DNA from 3 places in the Paeniglutamicibacter sp. genome. Region 2 is predicted to be linked to each of the others. Evidence: predicted binding sites of a transcription regulator. Region 2 holds the regulator's gene; each other region holds the start of a gene.
What was found. The regulator LexA, encoded in region 2, represses DNA repair genes until DNA is damaged. The targets are predictions, from matches to a motif close to TCGAACANNTGTTCGA.
Positions count from the first base shown of each region.

Region 1: ACLQ7E_RS01155 (DNA polymerase III subunit alpha) is a predicted target of LexA. The motif match lies at 3,774-3,789, and genes of this name have one in related genera.
Region 3: ACLQ7E_RS21610 (LexA family protein) is a predicted target of LexA. The motif match lies at 2,828-2,843, and genes of this name have one in related genera.

Region 1 covers NZ_JBKKAP010000010.1:418-8,429, forward strand. The annotation lists gene ACLQ7E_RS01130 (DUF1206 domain-containing protein) at 1-704, shown strand, start outside; gene ACLQ7E_RS01135 (hypothetical protein) at 792-965, shown strand; gene ACLQ7E_RS01140 (VOC family protein) at 1,197-1,637, opposite strand; gene ACLQ7E_RS01145 (hypothetical protein) at 1,843-2,154, shown strand; gene ACLQ7E_RS01150 (dihydrolipoyl dehydrogenase family protein) at 2,297-3,661, shown strand; gene ACLQ7E_RS01155 (DNA polymerase III subunit alpha) at 3,920-7,495, shown strand; gene ACLQ7E_RS01160 (ATP-binding protein) at 7,516-8,012, opposite strand, start outside.
Region 2 covers NZ_JBKKAP010000141.1:75,974-83,985, reverse strand. The annotation lists gene hisH (imidazole glycerol phosphate synthase subunit HisH) at 1-535, opposite strand, end outside; gene hisB (imidazoleglycerol-phosphate dehydratase HisB) at 536-1,156, opposite strand; gene ACLQ7E_RS16415 (histidinol-phosphate transaminase) at 1,276-2,391, opposite strand; gene ACLQ7E_RS16410 (LysM peptidoglycan-binding domain-containing protein) at 2,519-2,905, opposite strand; gene lexA (transcriptional repressor LexA) at 3,193-3,912, shown strand; gene ACLQ7E_RS16400 (ATP-dependent DNA helicase) at 4,029-6,035, opposite strand; gene hflX (GTPase HflX) at 6,028-7,599, opposite strand.
Region 3 covers NZ_JBKKAP010000184.1:14,624-22,635, reverse strand. The annotation lists gene ACLQ7E_RS21625 (hypothetical protein) at 1-543, shown strand, start outside; gene ACLQ7E_RS21620 (Y-family DNA polymerase) at 540-1,814, opposite strand; gene ACLQ7E_RS21615 (hypothetical protein) at 2,001-2,288, opposite strand; gene ACLQ7E_RS21610 (LexA family protein) at 2,396-2,803, opposite strand; gene ACLQ7E_RS21605 (hypothetical protein) at 3,149-3,277, opposite strand; gene ACLQ7E_RS21600 (SH3 domain-containing protein) at 3,336-4,937, opposite strand; gene ACLQ7E_RS21595 (AMP-binding protein) at 5,133-6,722, opposite strand; gene ACLQ7E_RS21590 (nucleoside deaminase) at 6,869-7,381, opposite strand; gene ACLQ7E_RS21585 (uracil-DNA glycosylase) at 7,495-8,012, shown strand, end outside.

The sequences.
Region 1 (8,012 bases), on a different contig from region 2:
GGATCATCGCCATCCAGCTGGCCTTCGGGGAATCCGGGGACGCCGACCAGGGCGGGGCGATTGCGCAGCTTGCCGCACAACCTGCAGGGTACGCCTTGATTTGGATCGGTGCTGTAGCGTGCCTGGCGCTGGGACTGTGGGAAGCCAGCAGCGTGATTTTTGGCTACCGTCATGTAGCGGCCCGGAAGCGGCTGCGTAAGAAGCTCGCAGCCGGCGGGCGGGGAATAGTGTTCCTTGCGCTGGCCGTGAGCTTTGCTTCCTTTGCCCTGGGCAACCGCAGGGACAGCGGTGAATCCACCAGCGATGCCTCAACCCAGGTCATGCAGATGCCCGGTGGCCCGCTGCTCTTGCTGGCCGTTGGTGCCGGCTTCGCCGTCACCGGAATCGTGTTCGCCGTCAGGGGCGTCCGGAAGTCCTTCGCCAAGCAGCTGGATCTGCCCGCCTCGAAACTTTTGCGCGGTGCCACGGTGGTCCTGGGTGTTTTCGGCTATGTGGCGAAGGGCGTTGCCCTATTCCTGCTCGGGCTTTTGTTCATTGTGGCAACGCTGCAGGCGAACCCGGAGGAGTCCACGGGGCTGGACGGCGCGCTCAGGTCGGTGCGGGCACAGCCCTTCGGAATCTATGCGCTGGTCTTCATCGGCATCGGGCTGGGATGCTACGGGATCTACATGGTCTTCAAGTCGCGACTGGCGAAGATGGACTGACGCCCCCGCCCCGTTCGTCCACGGGAACATGCCATGTAGGAAACCGGGTGCTGCCAAAAACCGACGAAAGGCGATAGCGTGGGCCACATGAGTGCAGAAACCCCGAACCCAGCGGAAAATGAAGAGTTTGAGAACAACCTGACACCCAACACCGACGAACGGATGGTGAGCGAGAAACAGCTTTCCAAGTGGAAAGGCGAAGGCGGGGCATTGCCGGCGGACCTCGACCCGGACCGGACAGAGGGCGAATCGGAACAGTAACCGCCGGTTGCTTTCCGGGTGTGCAGGGCCAGATGCCCTGCACACCTTTTTAATTGCCTTCCAGGTAGGTGTAAAGCCCATGCCCTTGTCGAGGAGCTGGCGCACCGGCGGGAGGGTGTGGGGCCACGGGTCGGCGAGGGCAAGCGAATGTTAGGTGATGCGGCGGATCGGCAGGCCGGAGAGTCCCACCGGCGGCCGGGTTTCTCGGTGGCAAAGGTGCGCCGGCGCCGGCTAGACACCGGTGACGGTTCCGTCGTCGTCGATGGTGAAGGACGGGTTGTGCACAAAGTCCCAGCGGAAGCCGTCGGGGTCGGCCACGCAGGCGCTGGTGCCTCCCCACTCCCGGAGGGTTGGCGCGCCGATCGAGGTCGCACCGGCGGCAAGGGCCCTCGCGTAGAGCTCGTTGACTTCCTCGACGCTTGCGGTGTTGTGTCCCAGGGATAGCGGCGGGGCCAGCGGGCCATGCCCGACCTGCCCGTATTCGCCGGGCATTGATTCGACATTCCACAGTGCGAGCATCAGCCCGTATCCGGCCTGGACGAACAGGATCTCCCCGGGGGTGTAGTTGATTTCGCGGAAGCCCAGCCCCGTGACGTAGAAGTCGCGTGAGCGCTGGACGTCGCGGACGCCAAGGGTGAGTGCGGTGATGGCAGGGGGCATGTTTGGGGTCATGAAGCCCAGCATAGGCCCACGTGAGAGCCCGGCAACAGGGCACCGAAACAACAAACCGTCGTACATGCGTTCTAATCTCGCTTGGTATAGAACAAAGTTTCTAATAAAATGGTTGAGTGCACGGGTATTGCCCGCAGCCGCAGCGCGCCTCCTCGGGGGCGGGATGGCGACGGGCATGTTCGTGCGACGGGAAGGTGGCGAGCGAATGGGAATCTTTACCCAGTCGATCGAAGTTGACTGCACGCCGGCGGGGGTGCCGATTCGCCTGCGTTGGCAGGGTCGGGAATACAAGCTGGCGGCCGAGCCGGTGCGCTGGTTTGAGCGGCGCAAGTGGTGGACCGAGGAGCTGCGCGCCGAACGCGGGCGCGGCCCGGGGCTCGTGGACTACGAGGTCTGGCAATTGCAGGTCAAGCTCGCCGGGGTGGGTCCGCTGCGCACCTTCGAGGTTTCCCGCCAGGTCGAGACCGGCCGTTGGCGCATCATCCGCATGCCCGAGGCCTATCGGGAGAGCGCCTAGCGCGAGGGCGCGGGGCGCAAAACCCCTGCGCCGGCCACAGGGTGTGCTGCCGTGGACTCTGGTCGTTGGCGAGGCGAGGTGCAAGGCTGGGGGCAGGTGCCTGGATGATGGCCGCAAGGAACGCGAACACGGGAGTCCCCTGATGGAAGAAGTATTCGACGCGGCAATCATCGGCATGGGCCCCGGTGGCGAGGTCGCAGCCGATCGGCTGCTGATCGCCGGCAAGAAGGTCGTTGTCTTCGAGTCCGAACTCATTGGAGGGGAATGTGCCTACTGGGCCTGCATTCCCTCCAAGACAATCCTGCGCGGCCCCGAGGTGAATATCGAGGCCGCCGGCACCGCGGGAGCCTCGCCGAGCATCCTGGACTGGGAGAAGGCCCGGGAATACCGCGACTACATGGCCCGGCACCTCGATGACAGCGCCCAGGCCGACGGATACGCCAAGCGCGGGGCAACGGTGGTGCGCGGGAAAGCTGCCATCGCCGGCCCCGGGCACGTGGTGGCCAATGGGAATGAGTACCTGGCGCACCACATCATCATCGCCACCGGAACCACTCCCGTGGTCCCCGACTTCCCGGGGGTTGAAGACATCACCGCCTGGACCAGCCGCGAGGTCTATACGCTCGACACGCTGCCCAAATCGGTGGCCATCGTGGGCGGAAGCGCCGTGGCGCTGGAGGCTGCCTTCTTCCTATCCGGGTTCGGGGTCGAGGTCACGGTGCTGAATCGAAGCGCCCGGCTGCTGGGTCGCGAGGAGCCCGAGGTCTCGGCGCTCGCCGAAAACTACCTGCGCGACCGCGGGGTCACGGTGCTTGCCGGCAGCGCCGTGGCCGGCGGGCGGCGCGGGGAGGACGGAGCCAGCATCCTGAAGCTGCGCGAAGGCGGGGAAGTCGCGGTCGACGCAGTCATCTTCGCCACCGGACGAACCCCGCGCACCGAGGGCCTGGATGTGGCGCGGGCCGGGGCGACACTCGATGGACGCGGCAACGTGCGGGTGGACGAGCACTGCTGGGCGGCTGAGGGGCTCTGGGCCATCGGGGACGTCACCGGGATCATGCCCTTCACCCACGTGGCCAAGTACCAGGGACGCATCGTCGCCGACTGCATCCTGGGCAGGGACAGGAGCGCGAGCTATGACGGGATTCCGCGCGTGGTGTTCGCCAGCCCGGAAATCGCCGCCGTGGGCCTCACCCGTGAACAGGCCGAGGGGCGCGGGATCGACGCGGTGTCCATCCAGGTCAACCTGCCCGAGGCCATCTCCCGGCCCTGGACCTACGAACAGGACCCGCGCGGGGACCTGGGCATCCTGGTGGATCGGCACCGGCGGGTCATGGTCGGGGCCTGGGCCATCGCCCCGCAGGCCAGCGAATGGATCCACCAGGCGTCCATGGCCATCCGGGGTGCGATCCCGCTGGAGGTCCTGCGCGATGGGGTGCCGCAATTCCCCAGCTATTCCGAGGCCTACCTGGTGGCCCTCGACAGGCTCGGGGCCATCGAGGGGATCTAGCCGCCCGGGAAGGTGGGCATTCTCACCGGACCGGATCCCGCCGCTGGTCAGCGACGGGATCCGGTTGCCTGTCAGTACCGAGTGGGAGAGGGGGCAGCCCAAAGGGCTTGAATCGAACATATGTTCTAATATGATGGTGTTATCCCTCCACCGGACACGGCGCCAACCGGGCACCTGGGCCCGAAACCACGCCCCGGCACCCGCCGGGACGCATGAATCAGGGGGGAGCGGGAAGCGGAAGACAGGGGGGATGCGGCCATGGGCTTCACCCACCTGCACGTCGCCTCGGCCTTCAGCGCACACTACGGGGTCTCCTGGCCCGAGAACCTGGTCGCCGCGGCGCTCGCCGACGGGGCCGACGCCCTTGCCATTACCGACCGCGACGGACTCTACGGAAGCGTCAAGCACCTCAAGGCCTGCATCGAGAACGGAATCGACCCCATCCTCGGGGTGGACCTGGCCATCCTGGAACCCGCACCGCCACTTGCCACCCACGGCAAACCCCGGCCCATGCGCACGGCGGGACGCATCGTCGCCCTGGCCAAGGGGCACGCCAACGGCGCCGGATATGCGGCCCTCTGCCACCTGGTTACCGCTGCACACCAGAGGGCCACCGCTTCAGGGGTGCCCAAGGGGCATGTCGGCATCACCCGGGAGGACCTGGCCACCCATGCACTGGGTCCGCAGGGGGAAGCGCTGCTCACCATCCTGCTGGGGCCGGGCTCCGACATCGGCCTGGCCACAGGGCACCGCCACTACCCCCAGGCACGCGCCGCGCTGCGCACCTGGCGCACCCTGCTGGGGCCCGAGGCGCTGCGGGTGGAGATCGCCACCCACCTGAACAATCCCGGGGACAGGCTCAGCACCGCCCACGCCATCCGCATGCTGCGCTGCGCCGCCTCCATGGACATCGCCCCCGTCCTCACCAACGCCGTGCGGTACGCGGACCCCGACGGGGCGGCCACCGCAGACGTCCTGGACTCGGCACGGGCACTGAGCTCCCTGGAAACCCTCCACGACATCCAACCCAACGGGCAGGGCTGGCTCAAGCCCGCCGGGCACATGCACCACCTCGCCGCCGAAATCGCCCGCAACGCCTCCGATTCCGCACTGGCAGCCACCCTGCTGCGCCACACCGCCGCGCTCGCCGACTGGGCACGGATCGACCCTGTCACCGACACGGGGTGGGGAATCCCCGTGGTCCCCGAGGCACACATCATCGGCATCACCGCCGAACCCGACACCGAACTCGCCGCCCGCGCCGAGGCGGGCATCACCCGGCTGCTCCCCGATGAGGCCACCAACCCCCTGATGCGCGAGCGTCTTCAGGCGGAACTCTCCACCATCTCCGACCTCGGCTTCGCCCCCTACTTCCTCACCGTCGCCGAAGTCAGCTCCATGATCACGGGGATGGGAGTGCGCTCCGCCGCCCGGGGGTCAGGAGCCTCCTCCCTGGTCAACTACCTCATCGGCATCAGCCAGGTAAACCCCCTGGCCCACGACCTGCTCTTCGAACGCTTCCTCTCCCGCGACCGCGCCACCCTGCCCGACATCGACATCGACGTCGAATCCGCCCAACGCCATAACATCTACCAAAAGATCTTCGACCGCTTCGGCTCCGAACGCGTCAGCCTCATGAGCATGCAAAACGGCTACCGCGCCAGGGGAGCCGTGCGCGACGCCGGCCAGGCCCTGGGCATGGAGGAGGAAGACATCGATACGATCGCCAAACAACTCTGGCGCTTCTCCGCCTCATCCTTCCGCGACGCCCTGGAGGAAAAACCAGAACTCGCCCCCTTCGCCGACCGACTCGGCACCGAAAAACAGCTCGACCTGCTCGTGGACCTCACCGAACGCCTCGACAGGCTGCCCCGTCACATCTCCATGCACCCCTGCGGGGTCATCCTCTCCGACGCGCACCTGCTGGACCGCACCCCCGTGGAACCCAGCGGGCTGACACTGCCCATGAGCCAATTCGACAAACACGACATGGACCCCATGGGCATGCTCAAGCTCGACGTGCTGGGGGTGCGCATGCAATCGGCCATCACCTACGCCCTGGAGGAAATCCAACGCATCCACCCCACCGCAGGCGCCGTCGCCAAGGCCGGGGGACACGGGGGAGGGATACCGGGAGAGATCCCCGCCTACATCCTGCCCAACGGCGCCATCGACCTCGCCCTGGTCCCGCTGGACGACGGGCCCACCTTCGAACTCATCCGCTCCACCCACACCCTGGGCTGCTTCCAGATCGAATCCCCGGGACAGCGCGAACTCATCGGCAAGCTCGCCCCCCGCGAATTCAACGACCTCATCATCGACATCTCCCTCTTCCGCCCCGGACCCATGAAATCCAACATGGTCAAGCCCTACCTGGAAAACCGCCACGGCTTCGCACCCGAAAAATACCCCCACCCGGATCTGGCACCGGCGCTCGCCGAGACCCACGGGGTCACAGTCTTCCACGAGCAGGTGCTGCGGATCTTCCACGTGATGACAGGCTGCGGGCTGGCCAAGGCCGATGTGTACCGCCGGCTGCTGGGCAATCCGAAGGCCGAGCCGGCGGTGGAGAGCCTCTTCCGCTCGCGGGCCCTGTGGCGCGGCTATTCCCTGGAGGTCATCGACGAGGTGTGGCACACCCTGGCGGCCTTCGGCTCCTTCGGTTTCTGCAAGGCCCACGGGGCTGCCTTCGCCGTGCCCACCTACCACTCGGCCTGGCTCAAGGCACACCACCCCGAGGCCTTCCTGGCCGGCATCTGGGAACACGACCCGGGGATGTACCCCAAGCGCCTGCTGGTGGCCGAGGCCCGGCGCATGGGCATCGCCATCCTGCCGCTGGACATCAACCGCTCCGCGCCGGGCTACAAGGTGGAAGGGCTCGACGGGCTGCTGCCTCCAGCGCTGCTGCCGGTGGTGCCGCGGGCCGTGGGGGCCGCGCCCCCTGGCCGCTACGGGATCAGGCTGTCGCTGCGCGGGATCCGCGGGGTCTCCGAACGCGAGGTCACCCGGGTCGCGGCCGGGCAGCCGTATGACTCGATCGCCGATGTGCGGGCCCGCTCCGGGCTCACCCGCACCTCGCTGAACCACTTTGCCGCTCTGGGTGCCTTCGATTCGCTGCAGGCAGGCATCGGGCGCGGGAACCGCGCCGATTTGGTCGAGCACCTGCGGGCGCGCTCCACCAAGGCCCTGGCCCAGCGCTATCGGCCGATTCCCGGGCAGTTGGCCCTGCCGCTGGGGGATGTGGATCTTTCCAACATGGCCATCGGGGCGGCGCAAACGCCGTTGGATCAGGTGGTGCGCACCGAGCTCGATTTGATGTCCATCGACGTCAGCGCGCACCTGATGGAATCCCACGCGCCGCTGCTGGATTCCCTGGGCGTCTCGCGCTCCGAGGACCTGCTGGGCATGCGCAACGGCACCGAGGTTTTGGTGGCGGGGGTGCGGGTGGCCACGCAGACCCCGCCGATGCGCGGCGGGCGCCGGGTCGTGTTCATTTCGGTGGACGACGGCACCGGCTGCGTCGATGCCACGTTCTTCCACGAGGCCCAGCAGCGTTGCGGCCCGCTGCTCTTCTCCACCAGGCTGTTGCTGATCCACGGGCTCACCCGCCGCACCGGTCCCCGCGGCATCAGCCTGCAGGCGCTGAATGCCTGGGACCTTTCGGCCAAGTCCACGCTTCCCACACCGGGCTATTTGGCCGACCCCTCCCGGGCGCGCAACGAGGCCTTCGGCGGGTCCGCGGCCGCCAGGCCCGCCGTGGCGCAGGCAGGCATGTCATTGGCCCGGCGCATGGCCGCCGAGGACCTGGACACCCGCGGCTACCTGGGCGCCTGATGGCGCCCGGGTCCTACTGGTTAGCCGAGGCGGTCTCCGTTGCGCAGGTGCTCCCGCAATCCAGGGATCGAGTATCTGACTTCGCCGCGTCCGGCCGGCTCAATCAGCCCGGCCTCAATGAGCCGGGCACGATAGTTGGCGGCCAATTGCAGGGAGGCCTTCATGCGCTGGGCCACCGCGGCGGTACTGGACGGGCCGCTGTCGTGGGACATCGCCCGGAGGTAATCCATGTCCCTGTCGGAGGCCTTGGAAATGGCCGGGCCGACAACCATGCGGATGTTTCGCTTAAGGGCTGCCGCAACGGCCCTGTCCGCAGAGTCCCGGTCAACCACACCCTCGCCCCTTTCGGCTTCCTTCCACAGGAAGTAGCCGATCAGCTGGATGAGGAACGGGTAGCCGAAGGTTGCCTCGGCTGCCTCTTCCAGGAACCCCTCCGGAAGCAGGATCCCTGCAGCCGAGAATTGCCGCGCGTAGGAATCCCTGACATCCCGAACCTCGACGGAGTGCAGGTCGATCT
Region 2 (8,012 bases):
CGATGAACGGAACGCCGTGCTCCGCCCAGGTGACCTGTGGCGGGATCATCTTGGGCTGGGCGACTTCGAAGTTCCATTCCTGCACCGCGTAGGAGTGCACGAAGTAGAAGCGCTCGTTCTCGATCCCGGCAAAGAGCTTGCTTCCGGCCGGCGGGGTGACGGTGTTCCATCCCATGTGCGGGATGACCGGGGCCTTGAGCAGCTCCACGGTGCCGGGCCATTCGCCGATTCCCTGGGTGCGGATCCCGTGCTCCACGCCTTCGTCGAAGAAGACCTGGTGGCCGACGCAGACGCCGAGCACCGGCCTGCCCCCGGCGATGCGGCGGCCGATCCAGCGGATCGCCCCGACTTCCTTGAGCGCGTCCATGACCGCGGCGAAGGCGCCCACGCCGGGCACGAAGAGCCCGTCGCATTCCAGGATGTCCTCGGGCTTGGCCGAGAGCTTGACCTGCGCGCCGGCGGCCTCAAGCGCCCTGACGGCCGAGCGGACGTTGCCGGATCCGTAGTCCAGGACCGTGACGGTCTTGGCCGCCATTTACAGCGCGCCCTTGGTCGAGGGGATGGCGTCGCCGATCCGCGGGTCGATTTCCACGGCCTCGCGCAGCGCGCGGGCCAGGGCCTTGAACTGGGCCTCGACAATGTGGTGCGGATCGCGTCCCGAGAGCACCTCGATGTGGGCGCAAATCTGCGCGTGGAAGGTCAGGGACTCGAACACGTGGCGCGTCATCGAACCGGTGAAGTGGCCGCCGATCAAGTGGTATTCCTGGCCTGCCGGCTCGCCGCCGTGGACCAGGTAGGGGCGCCCGGAGATGTCGACCACGGCGCGTGCCAGTGCCTCGTCCAGCGGGGCGTAGGCGGTGCCGAAGCGGCGGATGCCTGCCTTGTTGCCCAGTGCGGTGCGCAGCACCTCGCCGATGGTGATGGCGGTGTCCTCGACGGTGTGGTGCACATCGATGTGGATGTCCCCGGTGGCTCGCACCGTGAGGTCGATGAGCGAGTGCTTGGACAGCGCGGTCAGCATGTGGTCGTAGAACGGGACGCCCGTGCTGATTTCCGAGCGGCCGGTGCCGTCCAGATCAAGTTCGACAAAGATGGAGGACTCGCTGGTGATGCGTTCGAGGCGAGCGCGACGACCCGTGAGTTTTTCGGCAGACATGCACATTCCTTTAGATCAGGCGTTGAGACGAGGATGTGGGGCGGCGGCTGGCAGGTGTGCGGCCGGGCAATTTCTGCCGGCCGCCCGCCGTCACCAGCGCCACCGCCCCAAGTTTAGCGTTAGAGCGTGTGTGGACCCTGATTGAGCAGTTCCTCGAGACGGACAAGGAACGCGGTGGTTTCGTCCTCGGTGCCCGCGGTGACCCGCAGGTGCCCGGGAATCCCCACGTCACGGATGATCACACCGGCCTCGAGCAGCCCCTCCCAGATGGCCTTGGTGTCCTTGATCCCGCCGAAGAACACGAAGTTGGAATCGCTGGAGGCAGGGTGCAGCCCCATGCGGGTGAGCTCGTTGACGATGCGGTCACGTTGGACCTTGATGGCCTCGACGTTGGCCAGCAGGATGTCGGCGTGCTTCAGTGCCGCATTCGCGGTTGCCTGGGTGACAGCCGAAAGGTGGTAGGGCAGGCGAACCAGGCGGATGGCGTCGGTGACTTCCGGGGCCGCGGCAAGGTAGCCCAGGCGGGCGCCGGCCAGGGCGAAGGCCTTGGACATGGTCCGCGAAACGATGAGGCGCTCGCGGCCGGGCAACAGGGAAAGTGCCGAGAGCGTCCCGGTGTGGGCAAATTCCGCATACGCTTCGTCGACGATCACGATGGCGTTGCTGGCCTTGCCCGCCTCGTAGACGGCTTCGACGACATCCAGGCCCAGGGCGGTGCCGGTGGGGTTGTTCGGTGAGCACAGGATCACGATGTTCGGCGCTGCCTCGCGCACCTGCGCCGCGGCGTCGGCTGCCGAAAGCCCGTAGTCCGCCGACCGCACACCCGCAACATAGGTGGTGTCGGTTCCGGAGGCCAGCAGCGGGTACATCGAGTAGGTGGGCGGGAAGCTCATGACGGAGCGGCCAGGTCCGCCGAAGGCCTGCAGGATTTGCTGGAGGACCTCATTCGAGCCGTTGGCTGCCCAGATGTTGTCGGAGCCCAGGCCGTGGCCAAGGAATGCCGCAAGCCGTTCGCGCAGTTCGGTAAATTCGCGGTCGGGGTAACGGTTCAGTCCCACGGCTGCCGCGGAGACTTCTTCGACTATGGCGCGATGTACTTCCGCTGGTAGCGGGTGGGTGTTTTCATTGACGTTCAATTGAATCGGGACGTCAATTTGGGGTGCGCCGTAGGGTTCGAGACCTTGAAGATTTTCTCGCAGGGGCAGATTTGCCAGGCGATTTAGCCGTTCATTCACAAGTCAAGTCTACGGCGGGGGCCGGTGGGCCCGAGAATCTTCGCCGGTGCCCAGGGTAATAATCGGTTCGCAATGAGTCGAATTGGCGCCGGCGGACGGTGTCAGCGGACGGTGCCGGGGTGGTGCCCTAGCTACCGATGGGAACGAAGAGTTCCGCTCCGGGGTTCAGCACCGAGCTGCTGAGGTTGTTGAGGTCGCCGATCTGGCGAACAGCTTCGCGGGGCTCGAGCTGCGGAGCGAATTCGCGGGCAATCCCCCACAAGGTGTCGCCCTCGATGACCGTGACGCTGACGGCGTTGACGCCCAGCGGGACCTCGGCCGATGCGTTGGCCGGGGAGAGGAACAGGCCCAGGAGCATGAGTACCGCGGCACTCACCACGAAGATGGGCAGCCCGATCAGCACGAACTTTCCGCGGCGGGTGAGCCGCAGGGGCGCCAGCGATGGCTGCAGCTCGGGCAGGTAGTCGTTGGATGTTACAAGGTGGAGCGGGGCCGAGAAAGCAGTGTTTGCCACGTCTTTGCCTTTCCTCTGAATTCGCTTGGCGACCGGGGCCTGGTGGCCCGCGATCGAACATGCGACGATTATTCGAACGCACCTTTCGAACATGTGTTCGTAGTGCGTATCTTATTTCTAGCACTTTTCGACGACACGTGTCCAGATCTGTTCGAACAAATCTTTGAAAGCAGTGACTTTGTCTACTAGGATGGTGGTTGTGGGGCGATGTATTCACTACATCAACCCGCACCGACAATTTGCGGCACGCGCGGGCAACCGGCGACGATCGGGATGAGGCATTGACAATGACGACCGAACAACGAACCCCTCGACGCGACGCGAAGAGCCTGACCATCCGTCAGAAGAAGGTCCTGGAAACCATCCAGCGCTCCGTGAGCAGCAACGGGTACCCGCCGTCGATGCGGGAAATCGGGGACGCCGTGGGACTTGCCAGCCTCTCGAGCGTGACCCACCAGCTCAGCCAGCTCGAGAAGCTTGGCTACATCCGGCGCGACCCGCGCCGCCCGCGGGCGATGGAAATCCTGCTCCCACTGCAGCTCAAGAGCGACGCGAAGCTCGAGGTGGTCGAGGGGCAGTCGGAGCTCAAGGCAGCCAACGGCATGAACGTCTCGGAGCTGACGACCTCCGCAGACACCGCCATGGTTCCCCTGGTCGGGCGCATTGCCGCCGGCGGGCCGATCCTGGCCGACCAGGCGATCGAGGACGTTTTCGCCCTGCCGCGCCAACTGGTGGGCCACGGCGAGCTCTTCATGCTAAAGGTCAGCGGCGACTCCATGATCGATGCCGCCATTTGTGACGGAGACTGGGTTGTCGTGAGGCGCCAGCCGACGGCCAACAACGGCGACATCGTCGCGGCGTTGCTCGAGGACGAAGCCACGGTCAAGACCTTCCGCCAGCGCGACGGTCACACCTGGCTGCTGCCGCAGAACTCCCGATACGAACCGATCCTTGGTGACGCCGCAACCGTCATGGGCAAGGTCGTATCGGTCATGCGTTCCATCTAGGCCCGCAGCCACAGCTCATCCCAAAACCCGTGTGGTGCCGATCAGTCATCGGCCCCACACGGGTTTTTCCGTCCCTTGCCCATCGACCGTAAGCGGGACGGGCCAGGCGACGGGGCTCAGCCCTCGCTGAGCCTTTCGAGCGCGGCAATGACGGTGGCCTTGTTCGGCGTTGCCCACAAGGGCGGCAGGGAGGCCCGCAGGAAGGTGCCATAGCGTTCGGTGGCCAGGCGCGAATCCAGCACCGCAACAACACCCTTGTCATTGACCGAACGGATCAAGCGGCCCGCGCCCTGGGCCAGTCGCACCGCGGCGTGGCTTGCTGCCACGGCCATGAAACCGTTTCCGCCGTGCTTCGCGACATCCCGGCTGCGTGCCGAGGAGAGCGGATCATCCGGCCTGGGGAACGGGATCTTGTCGATGATGACCAGCCGGCAGGCGTTGCCGGGCACATCCACGCCCTGCCACAGCGTCATGGTGCCAAACAGGCACGTATCGGGCTCGGCCGAGAACTGGTCGACCAGGGCCTTCATGCTGGACTCGCCCTGGCACAGGATGGGAATATCCAGGCGTGCGCGCAGGATCTCGGCGGCTTCCTCGGCCGCACGGCGCGAGGTGAACAGCGCCAAGGCTCCGCCGCCGGAGGCCTTGATCAGGTCCTCGATTTCGGAAAGCGTCTCCTGGGACATCTGGCGCCCGGGCTTTGGCAGGTGCTTGGCAACGTACAGGATGCCCTGCTTGGGATAGTCGAAGGGACTGCCCACGTCGACGCCGTTCCAGGTCGGTGCGCCGTCACCCACCAGTCCCAGGGAACCCGCAACCGGCTCAAAGGCGGCGCCGATGGCCAGGGTCGCGCTGGTGAGGATGACGGTGCGGCCGTCGAAGAGACCCTCCCTGAGCTTTCCCGCCACCGAGAGCGGTGCAACCATCAAGGTCGGCTGGCTCGACTCGTCGGGCTGGACATAGCCCTCCCCCGGGCTGAAGTGGCCGGGCCGCGAAGCCCAGATCACCTCGCGCTCCTCGGTCATTTCAAGCATCTTGGTGCACTGCTCCACCAGGTACATGACCTGCGAGCGGGCCATCTGGCGTCCGCCATCGGCGGGCGCGTTGGCTTCGGGCTTGGAGTCGGAAAGGACCACGCGCGCGGCCTCGGCGATCTGGTTCAGTGCGGCCTCCTGGTCCTCGTTCAACCCACGGGCCATGAGTCCGGTGGGGACGCCCTCCAGGGCACGCTGCAAGGCCTTGGCTCCCTGGTTCAGCGAGTCCACGCTCACCGAGCAGTGCTTGCGGGCGGCCGAGGCAGCGGTCTGGACCATGTTGACCGACAGGGGCCGGGTCACCGAGCTGGTCACCCGGTCCTGCAGTTCGTGGGCCTCGTCAATGATGACGGTGTCGAAGTCAGGCAGCACTGCCAGGCCCTCGAAGGCCGAGACGGCCAGCATGGCGTGGTTGGTGATCACGACGTCGGCGCTGGCCGCGCGGGCGCGGGCCAGCTCGCTGAAGCAGTCGGAGGCCATGGGGCATTTTTGGGCACCCAGGCAGTCCATCGCGCTGACCGAGACCTGGCGCCAGGCCTTGTCGCTGACCCCGGGCGTGATGTCGTCGCGGTCGCCGGTGTCGGTGCGTTCGGCCCATTGCCGCAGGCGCACCACTTCCTGGCCCAGTGCCGAGCCGGGGCCCTCGGAGGACCCGCCGACCATGGGGGTGCCGGATTCCAGCGAAAACAATGCGCCTTCGTCGTCGTCCGGGTATCCCCCGCCGAGCTTGTATTGGCACACGTAGTTGGAGCGGCCCTTGACCAGGGCCACGTCCATTTCGCGCGGCAACTTGTCCTTCAGCGAGCTCAGCAGGCGGGGCACGTCGCGGCCGACGATCTGCGCCTGGAGCGCCAGCGTTGCGGTGGAAATCACCACGGGCTTCTCCGATTCCAGCGCGTGGGCCAGCGCGGGAACCAGGTAGGCCATGGATTTGCCGGTTCCGGTTCCCGCCTGCACCAGCAGGTGTTCACCGGTTTCCATGGCCCGCACGACTTGGCGTGTCATTTCGTGTTGGCCCGGTCGGCTTTGTCCGCCCATGCTGGACACTGCTTCGTCCAATAGGGCGATGACGTCTGATTCCTCAGCCATGAATACTAAATTGCTCCACTTCTGCGGCCATGCTTTCGCGGACCTTCACCATCATGCGGGTTCCCGTTTCGGTGTGTTCGACGGCCAGGATCTCGGCCTCGGCGCCGTGGAGCTTGTTGACCACGTCGCCTCGATCATAGGGAATCATCAATTCTAGTTGGACATTGGGCCTCGGGATTGCGGCGCTGATCTTTTCGAGCAGTTCGGCAATGCCTTCGCCGGTGCGTGCCGAGACGATGACGTGGTTCGGCTCGCGCTGGCGCAGGCGCTCGACCACGAACGGGTCTGCAACATCCGCCTTGTTCAAGACCATGAGCTCCGGGATGTTCCGCGCGTCCACCTCGTTGAGCACCTCGCGCACGGCCTGGATCTGGCCTTCAGGGTCCGGGTGCGCCGCGTCGACAACGTGCAGGATCAGGTCGGAGTCGGCCACTTCCTCCAGCGTGGAGCGGAAGGCCTCGATCAATTGGGTGGGCAGCGACTTGACGAAGCCGACCGTGTCCACGAGCGTGTAGTTCAGCCCATCGCGGGTCTCGGCCTGGCGGACCGTGGGATCCAGGGTCGCGAACAGTGCGTTTTCGACCAGGACCCCGGCGTCGGTGAGCCGGTTGAGCAGCGAGGACTTGCCGGCGTTGGTGTACCCGACGATGGCCACCGACGGCACCGCGTTGCGCTTGCGGTTCGCGCGCTTGGCCTCGCGGGCCGGGAGCATTCCCTTGATCTCCTTGCGGAGCTTTGCCATGCGGTCGCGAATGCGACGGCGGTCCAGTTCAATCTTCGTTTCACCGGGGCCGCGGGAGCCGATGCCGCCGCCGGCGGCACCCACGCGGCCACCTGCCTGGCGGGACATCGAGTCGCCCCAGCCACGCAGGCGCGGCAGGAGGTATTCGAGCTGGGCCAGCTCCACCTGGGCGCGGCCCTCGTGGCTCTTGGCGTGCTGGGCAAAGATGTCCAGGATCAATGCCGTGCGGTCAATGACCTTGACCTTGACGACGTCTTCTAGGGCACGGCGCTGCGACGGTGCCAGCTCGGTGTCGATGATGACGGTGTCGGCCCCGGTGGCGGCGACGATTTCGCGCAGTTCCATGGCCTTGCCCGATCCCAGGTACGTGCCGGGATCGGGCTTCGCGCGGCGTTGCACCATTCCGTCGAGCACTTCCGAGCCAGCGGTTTCGGCCAGGGCGGCCAGCTCACGCAACGAGTTTTCCGCGTCCTGGGCGGTCCCCTCGTTCCAGATGCCGGCCAGCACGACGCGCTCGAGGCGCAGCTGGCGGTATTCGACCTCGGTGACGTCCTCGAGTTCGGTGGAGAGGCTCGCACCGCGCTTCAGGGCGCGGCGTTCGGCCAACTCCTGCTGGTCACCGTCGGTGGACGAATGCTCGCCGGTGAGCTTGCTCAGGGCCTGGGCGCGTCCGGAAAGGACTCCCTCGTCCGCCGGAGCGCCAAAGTGGGTGCTCTTGCTGGCGGCGGCCTTGTCGCTGGCGAGGATCCGTTCGATGGCTGCCTGGATCTGGGCCTCGTCCATGTCGTTGTCCTGCGGGCCGGAAGGCTGTGGATTGGTCATGTTCCCCTTAGTTTGCTGTATTCCAGAATAGTGCCCCGCACCCACAGAAGCGTCCTTGTGTGTGGATTGATTGCCGGGGTGTCCGTGTTCGTTGGATGGATGCATCGTTTGCTCCTTGCCTGGGGCGCCGGGTGCATGCGGGACGCCCCCAAATTTGGTGTCCATGAAGCGCAGGGATCGTATGGGCCTCGATGGCGATTTCCTGGTTGCCGGGCAGCGCGTACGCGGCGGGGGCCATGTCGATCCCGGGGCGGGATGCCGCGACGGGGAACCTTTTTTGGAAAACGTCGGTGGTTTTCGAAGGTCCGCTGCGGAGGAAATGACTCTTCGGCGCAACACCCACAGACCCGGCAGGGGTCGACTTCCAGCCAAGGAGCCAAGGGCTCGCTCGGGGAAGGGCCCGCGGTCGATTG
Region 3 (8,012 bases), on a different contig from region 2:
TCTTTCCATTGTTTGGCGCAGTTTCCTCTGTCCAACGCGAAGGTATCGACGGGCAAGCCTATGCTGGGCACAGGACACTTCGAGGAGGAACCGATGGCACCGAGCACACTCCTAAGAACCACCCACGCCGAGGGCACGCCGCCGGCGGGCGAAGCCCGCCGGCGGTCCCCGCAAGAACCCTTTGATACCGAGCTGGTGCCCGATGTCTGGCAGATGCCTTCCCGCGGCATTGAATGGTGTGATTGCGGGCAGCATCATGACATGGACCGGAAAATTGTGCTCGACTTTGCTGAGGCCGTGGTTGAAGACCGGGAATGGATGACGCACGACGAAGTCGTCGACGCGGCCATGGACCTGTGGAACTACGAGTCTGTTTGCGAGTTCTTCCTCATGGCCATCCGTCGGTCGGCGAGCGCCGTGAACGGTGGGCCCGCACAGAAGTATCGCTTTGAGCGCGGGCTCGAAATCGTGGCGTTCTTTTCCAAGACCTGGCAAGGTTGCCCGGAGGAAGTTTGCTCCTTCGTGCATGACCACCAGGATTAGGCCTTCACCACCGGGATTTCTGCCCAGTCCGTGGTGAATTTGGGCGACGAGTATTCCCTTTTCATTGACCATCCCGGTTCAACCGCCAGTCCCCCGGAGCCAAGTCCAATGGATTTGTTCCCGAATTTTGCCTTGACGGCGCCCAGCACGTCACCGACATGCTTGACGGCGATGTCTTCCTCGAAGATTCCGAAAGCGGCTTGCCCGGGTTCCGGCTGCAACCCGGAGAGCACGACCCCGCCGCGTACGTACGAAGCGCCGGGTCGCATGATTTCACGCATGGCGCCGACGGCCAGTCGGGTGAGCAGGATCGGGTCCTGGGTCGGCGAGGGCAGTTTGAGCGTCACCGAGGGGAACGAGGCTTCCCCTCCGGCGAAGCGACTCGTGCCTGCGGTGACAGTGAGCAGCGTGGCCCAGAGCCCGTCGGACATCAGCCTGGCCGCACCACGCTGGGCGTAGATCGACATGACCTCGACCATGTCCTCAATGGTGGTCACGGGGCTGGAAAAGGACCGCGAATACATGATTTGTTGCTTGTCGGCGCGTTCCTCGTTGTGGGGAATACACGGCGTTCCGTTGAGTTCCAACACGGTGCGTTGAAGGACGACGGAGAACTTCTTGCGGATCTCGGTGACGTCAGCTGCCTTGAGGTCCGCAATGCTGGCGATACCCATCCCGGCCAGTTTCGTACCGGTGCGGGCACCGACTCCCCACAGGTCGGTGACCGGGACGCGTGATTGGATTTGCTCAACCAGGCTCGGGTCCATGGAGTCCATGGAACACACGCCACCCAGGTGCGCATTGTGCTTGGCCACGTGGTTCGCGAACTTCGCCAGGGTCTTGGTCGGTGCCACACCCACGCAGACCGGCACTCCGACACCTCGCCCAACGGCCGTGCGGATGCGTGTGGCAAGCTCTCCGAGCTGGTCCGGATTGCCTTGGACACCGAGGAAGGACTCGTCAATGGAGTAGACCTCTTGCCAGGTGCCGAACCGCGAGAGCACCTCCATGACCCGGGCGCTCATGTCCCCATACAGTTCGTAGTTGCTCGAGCGTACGGCCATGCCATGGCTTTGGATGAACTGCTTGACCTGGAAGAAGGGGGCTCCGGTCGTGATCCCCAGGTCCTTGGCCTCCTGCGAGCGCGCGACAACGCAACCGTCGTTGTTGGAAAGGACGACAACGGGCCTGCCAACGAGTTTCGGGTCGAAGGCACGCTCGCAGGAAACGTAGAAGTTGTTCACGTCCACCAAGGCAATACGGTCACTCACGATGCCCTCCATCGTTGCGTCGGGACGCAGCGCCCGAGCACCGCGGTGCTTGTCGGGTTCTTCATGGGCGTTCCTTCACTCTATGGATGCGGTTGCGCCGGTCCACCATCACCACTGTGCCGACACAGATCGGTTACTGCACTCCTGGCCAAGGTGTCCTCGATTGAGCCCTTCGGGGACCCCGGGTCAGAGCGGGCGCCCATAGGGATAGTCCACCCACGGCCCGATTCCTTCCTCCGGGCATTCCTTCTCGGCGCCGTCGCGCACGCACCACGGGTCGGCGGGGTAGCGCCATCCTTGAAGCACCGCGTCGATCCTGACGCCCTGCTCTTCCCGACCATCGGCGAAACGTGCATCGTGCTGGACGCTCCGGTAGCGGGTCTTGGGCCAGTGGCGCCGCCGCTTCCAGGATGCGCTGGCTCGAACGGCGATGGGCAGTTCGGCGCTATCGTCCCGTTCTTGTTTTGGCTCCATGTGGCGCTCCCCCTGATGTCGATGACCGGAGTCATCCAGTGCGGCATTTTTCGTTCCAGGGTTGGCCGCAGCACTGCAAAATCCTGCATCAGGTGCACTTCCGCGTACTAGACATGGTGCAGGCATCGCGTGACGACACCCCAGATGGAGGTTTCCTCGGCCACGGCTTCGGCCTCCTCGACCGGTTGCTCGTCACTGGCCAGGACCATGGAGCCCCGGTGCTCCACCAGCCGGCGGATGACCAGCTCCCCCTCCTGGATGGCAATGACCACCGACCCGTCACGCGGAGCCAGGGCCCGGTCCACAATGACCTCGTCCCCGTGGCCGATCCCGGACGATGCCATCGAGTTGCCGGAAACACGCATGAGAAAAGTGGAGGTCCGATCGCGAATCAGCAGCCGGTTCAAGTCAATTCCGCCGTTGTAGTAGTCCCTGGCGGGGGACGGGAACCCCATGGCTTCAACAGCACCAACGGGCCCTTGGGAATCAGGAGACGGTGGCTGCGGCAAATCCATTCCGAACACGACCGCCACCTTTCCTAGAACATAGATTCGATGCCAAGCCTACCAGCGGCCGCCGTCGCTGACGGCCCAGCCCCCGAAGTTCCGCGGTTGCCGCCATCACGGCGAGGGCCGTTCCAGCCCACCGGGCGCCCATGGTTCAGCAGGCAGGACCAGAAAGAAACCACCAATGATGTGCGGGGCCCGGCAACCGTCATTTTCGCCGGTTCGCCGGTTCCTCGACCCAGGGAAGCACTTGCCATATTTCATGCGGTGGTCCCACCCTGCTGGAACCGGCCTCCTCGACCCAGCCTGACACTTGGTCGCCCGTCGCCGGGATCGAGGGGAAGGCGGTCGCAGCTACGACGATCCCTGCGTTGGCACAGCTTCCCCCGCCAGTCGGCTGCTGCGCTTGTGCCGCGGAGCCTTGGGCGAGAGCGTGGTCGCCTCGGCGAAGGCGCCGATGCCCAGCAGCTTTTCGTGGTTCATGAAGCCAGGCTTTTCCTTGCCCCAGGGTCAAGGCCAAGGTCAACCATCATGCGCCAAACTATTTGTTTGCCCGGGAGGCAGAGATCTCCGCGTGGATGTGGTCCATGTGCATCGTGGTCGCGTTCCATCCGCGAGAGGATTCCAGGTGCTTGCCCCAGCCGCCGGTTGAATACGGTCCCCACTGGCCGTCCTCGGCCAGCCACAGCTCATCCCGCCAGATCAGGTAGCTGATCCCCAGCCGTTCGTGGTTTTCCACCAGGTACTGGGCAATCCGGTCACCGGCCTCGATGCCGGCGGCCGAGGAATAGTCCTTGATCATGAAGTCCGCGGCCAGCCCCGAGCTGTGCCCGATGGAGCCGGCGCGCGAGCCTCCTACGCTGCTGATGCTTGATCCGAAACGGTCTCGCACGTCCCTGATCATTAACCGGGTCATGGGCCGCAGCTCCTGCGGCGCCCGGTACTCGACGCTGGTGAGCAGCGTGTTCTTGATCCAGCCCGTTCCCTTCGAGGTCTTGACCTGCGACCATCCCTCGGAGGTCTTCAGGAAGGACATTTTTTGGTTCGCGGGGACGACCCCCAGGGTGCTGAAGGAGGTTGAGGGGCCGGTACGGACGTTGGCGGCGTAGGCGGTCCACCGATATGAGGTGGAATTGCTGCTCGGCTCGGTGGTGGCCAGCGACGAAGTGGGGATCCAGCCCTGTCCTGTCGGCGTGTCAATGTAGGACCAGTTTCCGGCGCCCTTGATCAGCCTGACCTTGGTTCCGCCGGTTTGCACCGCAAGGCGGTTGGAGGACAACGAGGCCTTGGCGTAAATCGCCTGGGTGCCGTCCACCCAGCGGTTGGCGCCGGCGACCGGATTGGATTCGGGTGCCTGGCTGGCGGCCTTCGTCAAATAGTTGGAACTCACCCACCCGGTCCGCGAACCGGCCTTCACCTCCCACCAGACACCACTGGCCTTGCCCGTCCTGGCGACAGCTGTGCCTTTCTGGAGAACGGCCAGCGACTTGAAATGGGTGCCGGCGTTCTGCCGCAGGTTCAAGTTCGCATTTGTTCGATGGGTAGCAACCGAGGTGGGCGCGGGCGCGGTGCCACTGGACTTCGTCAAGTAGTTGGAGCTCACCCACCCTGTCCGCGAACCGGCCTTCACCTCCCACCAAACACCGCTGGCCTTGCCTGTCCTACTGACCGCGGTTCCCTTCGCGAGAAGAACCAGCGATTTGTGATGGGTGCCGGGACTCTGCCGCAGGTTCAGATTCACACTCGTTCGATGGGTCGCAACCGTCCGGGGCGCCGGCGCCTTGCCGGCGGCCTTCGCCAGATAGACGGAACTCACCCACCCGGTCCGCGAACCGGCCTTCACCTCCCACCAAACACCGCAGGCCTTGCCGGTCCTGGTGACCGCGGTTCCCTTCGCGAGTACGGCCAGCGACGTGAAATGGGTGCCGGGACTCTGCCGCAGGTTCAAGTTCGCGGTCGTTCGAATGGTCGTGGCGGTTTGCGTTCGCGGGGCAACCTGCTTCTTCGCGACGACAAGATGCACTGGAGGCACAACGGTGGGCATCGGCGCCGCGGTCACCGCGGGGGCAAGTGCCCCCACTGCCATCGAGGCGCCGAACGTCGCCGCCGCGATCCGCAGGGAAAGTAGTGGTTGTGAACTCATGGCGCTTACTCCTTCAACAAAGGAATTGACCCGTGAGACATCAACCCCTTGGATAAGTACTCGTGTGGGTACACCATATGTGGCCAGAGTTGCAGATGTCACGGGTGTGACAGCCGGGATTAAAAGTAATCGGCCGTCCCGGTGACTATTTTCCGGGACGGCCGACCACTGAAAGTCAGTATTCGCGCCGCGGCGCTACGCGTTTTGCCGCAGCACGTTCTTTTGCACCTTGCCCGTGGAGGTCCGCGGCAGATCCTGCGGGAAGTGGATGGTCTTGGGAACCTTGAAACCCGCCAATTGCGTGCGGGCATGGGCCTGCAGCGTTGCCGCGTCGACCTGCGAGCCGCTGGCCCGGATCACGTAGGCCACCGGGGTCTCGCCCCACTTTTCGTGCGGAACGCCGATCACCGCCACGTCAAGGACCTCCGGGTGGCTGGCGAATGCCTGCTCGACCTCGATGGTCGAGATGTTCTCGCCTCCGGAAATGATGATGTCCTTGGCACGGTCCTTGAGCTGGATGTATCCGTCGGGATGCATAACCCCCAGGTCCCCGGTGTGGAACCAGCCGCCGGCGAACGCCGCGGCGGTGGCCTCTTCGTCCCGGTAGTAGCCGATCATCACGTTGTTGCCGCGCAGCACGATCTCGCCCATGGTTTCCCCGTCGGCGGGCACGTCGTCCATCTTCGCATCCACGATGCGTGCCGATTCGGCCTGGACCATGCCCACACCCTGCCGGGAGACCTTCTGCGCCTTGGACTCCTCGTCCAAATCGTCCCAAGCTTCCTGGTACTCGCAGATCGTGTACGGCCCGTAGACCTCGGTGAGGCCGTAGACGTGGACGACCTCGATGCCCAGTTTTTGCAGCTTGCGGATGATCGCCGGCGAGGGCGGGGCCCCGGCGGTGGTGATCTTGATGCCGCGCTCCAGCGCGTGGGCCCGGGTCGAGTCGGCGATGATCGAGCAGACCGTCGGGGCACCGCACAGGTGGGTGACTCCGAGGTCATCAATCGCGTCCCACACCGGTTCGTCGCGCACGCCGCGCAGGCACAGGTGTGTGCCGCCGGCCGCGGTGACCGCCCAGGGGGTGCACCACCCGTTGCAATGGAACATCGGCAGGGTCCACAGGTACCGGGTGTGCGCGTCAAAGCCCTGGTGGAAGGCCTCCCCCATCGAGTTCAGGTAGCTGCCGCGATGCGAATACAGCACGCCCTTGGGCTTGCCCGTGGTCCCCGAGGTGTAGTTCAGCGTGATCGGCGCCCGTTCATCGGCAATCGCGAAGTCAATATCCGCCCCGCTGCCTGCGGCAATGAACCCCGCATAGGTGCCATCCACCTGGACCCCGGGCCTGGTGCCGGTGAATTCGGCGTCCTGGATCTCGATGAGCGCCTCGAGGGTCGGGACCTCGGCGCGCAGCGCCGCCGCGGCGCCGAGGAGCTCCGAGTCGGCAAAGAGCAGCTTCGTGGCCGAGTGCTCCATGATGTAGCCGAGCTCGCGGGCCGAGAGCCGGGTGTTCAGGGCCACGAGCACGCCCCCTGCCAGCGGGACGGCGTAGTGGGCGACCAGCATTTCGGGAATGTTCGGTGCCAATACCGCGACGCGGTCACCGGGCACGATGCGTGCGGCCAGCGCCTTGGCGAATTGTTGCACCTCCGCCCCGAATTGCGCATAGCTGTAGGACCGCGCCCCGTGCACTATGGCTTCCTTTGACGGGTATACCTCCACCGAGCGCTGCAGGAATCGCAGCGGTGTCAGTTCCGAGTGGTTGGCCAGTGGTTGCACGCCCATGTGGTCCTCATTCCGGTCGTCATCGTTTTTCCGGTCGCGGTCACCATGGAAGAGTGTGACGCCGGCTACATTTGCCATACACCAGACTATGGTTACGGAACCAAGTTTCACAATCCGGCACCGAGTGCCACCTTATGTTTCGTCCCTCAGACGCCTTCAATGGGGGCGGGCCGACGCCGTGATTCCTGGAAGGCCTGGAAGTGCAGGTAGCGGATCCGCGGCACCAGCTCGTCGGCAGGACCGTCCACCTGGATGCCCGGCACCACCAGGTTGACGGGCAGCGCGGCCACCGAGCCGGGCGCCACACCCCATTCCCGGTGCCAGGAATCAAGCATGGCCGCCGAGGCGGCATAGACGATGCGTCCCAGCCCGGCCCAGCCGTGGGCGCCGGCGCACATCGGGCAGTGTTCCCCGGAGGTGTACACAGTGGCCGCGGCCCGGCGCTCCGGTTGCAGGTTTCCCAGCGCCCACTGCGCAATGGCCAGCTCGGGATGCGCCGTGGAATCCCCGCCGGCCACGTGGTTCCGGCCCTCGTAAAGCACGACCCCGTCGGCATCGACAAGGATCGAGCCGAAGGGCTCGTCGCCTGCCTCCAGCCCCTCTTCGGCCAGTTCAACACAGCGGGTCAGGCGGTCAATGTCGGAGCGAGTCAGTCCCATGCGCCCATCATGCGACATGTTCGCCGAATTGCCCACCCTGGCATGCCACCGAGGGGTGGAATGCGCGCGACCGGTAATCGGCGTAGGCTCAGTGGGAGGGCGAAAGGTGAATAATGAGCCAATCTGAGTACTTTGAAGAACAGCTGAGCAAGGTGGAGGACGATTCCGTCGCCGAACTCACGGCATTATGTCGCAAGCTGCAGGACCAACAGCCCGGTTCCCGGGTTCCGCTCATCGACCCGGTGCACGACGTAGATGAGGCTCGGGTTATTTCCCTGCAAATCGCGCCGGGCCCCGGAACGTCTTCGGGTTTCCTGTCTTTGCGCAACGACGATCCCACCGCGGCACGGCTTGCTGCAGTCTATGAGGCTGCCGGGCTGGAGCCGCGTTTTGGTATCCCGTGGAATGTCTTCCCGTGGGAATTGCCTGACGGCGGCACCAAGCTGACCCCTGACCAGGTGAAGGCAGGGATCCGCCCGCTCAAGGAGCTCATGCGCATCGCGTACCGCACCTCGGCGATCGTGGCGCACGGGACCGAGGCAAAGCGACTGGTCCAGGCCTGGATCAAGGCCGGCGGCCAGCAGGTCATCAACCAGCGCGGCATCAAGATCTATGAAGTGCGGTCCACCGC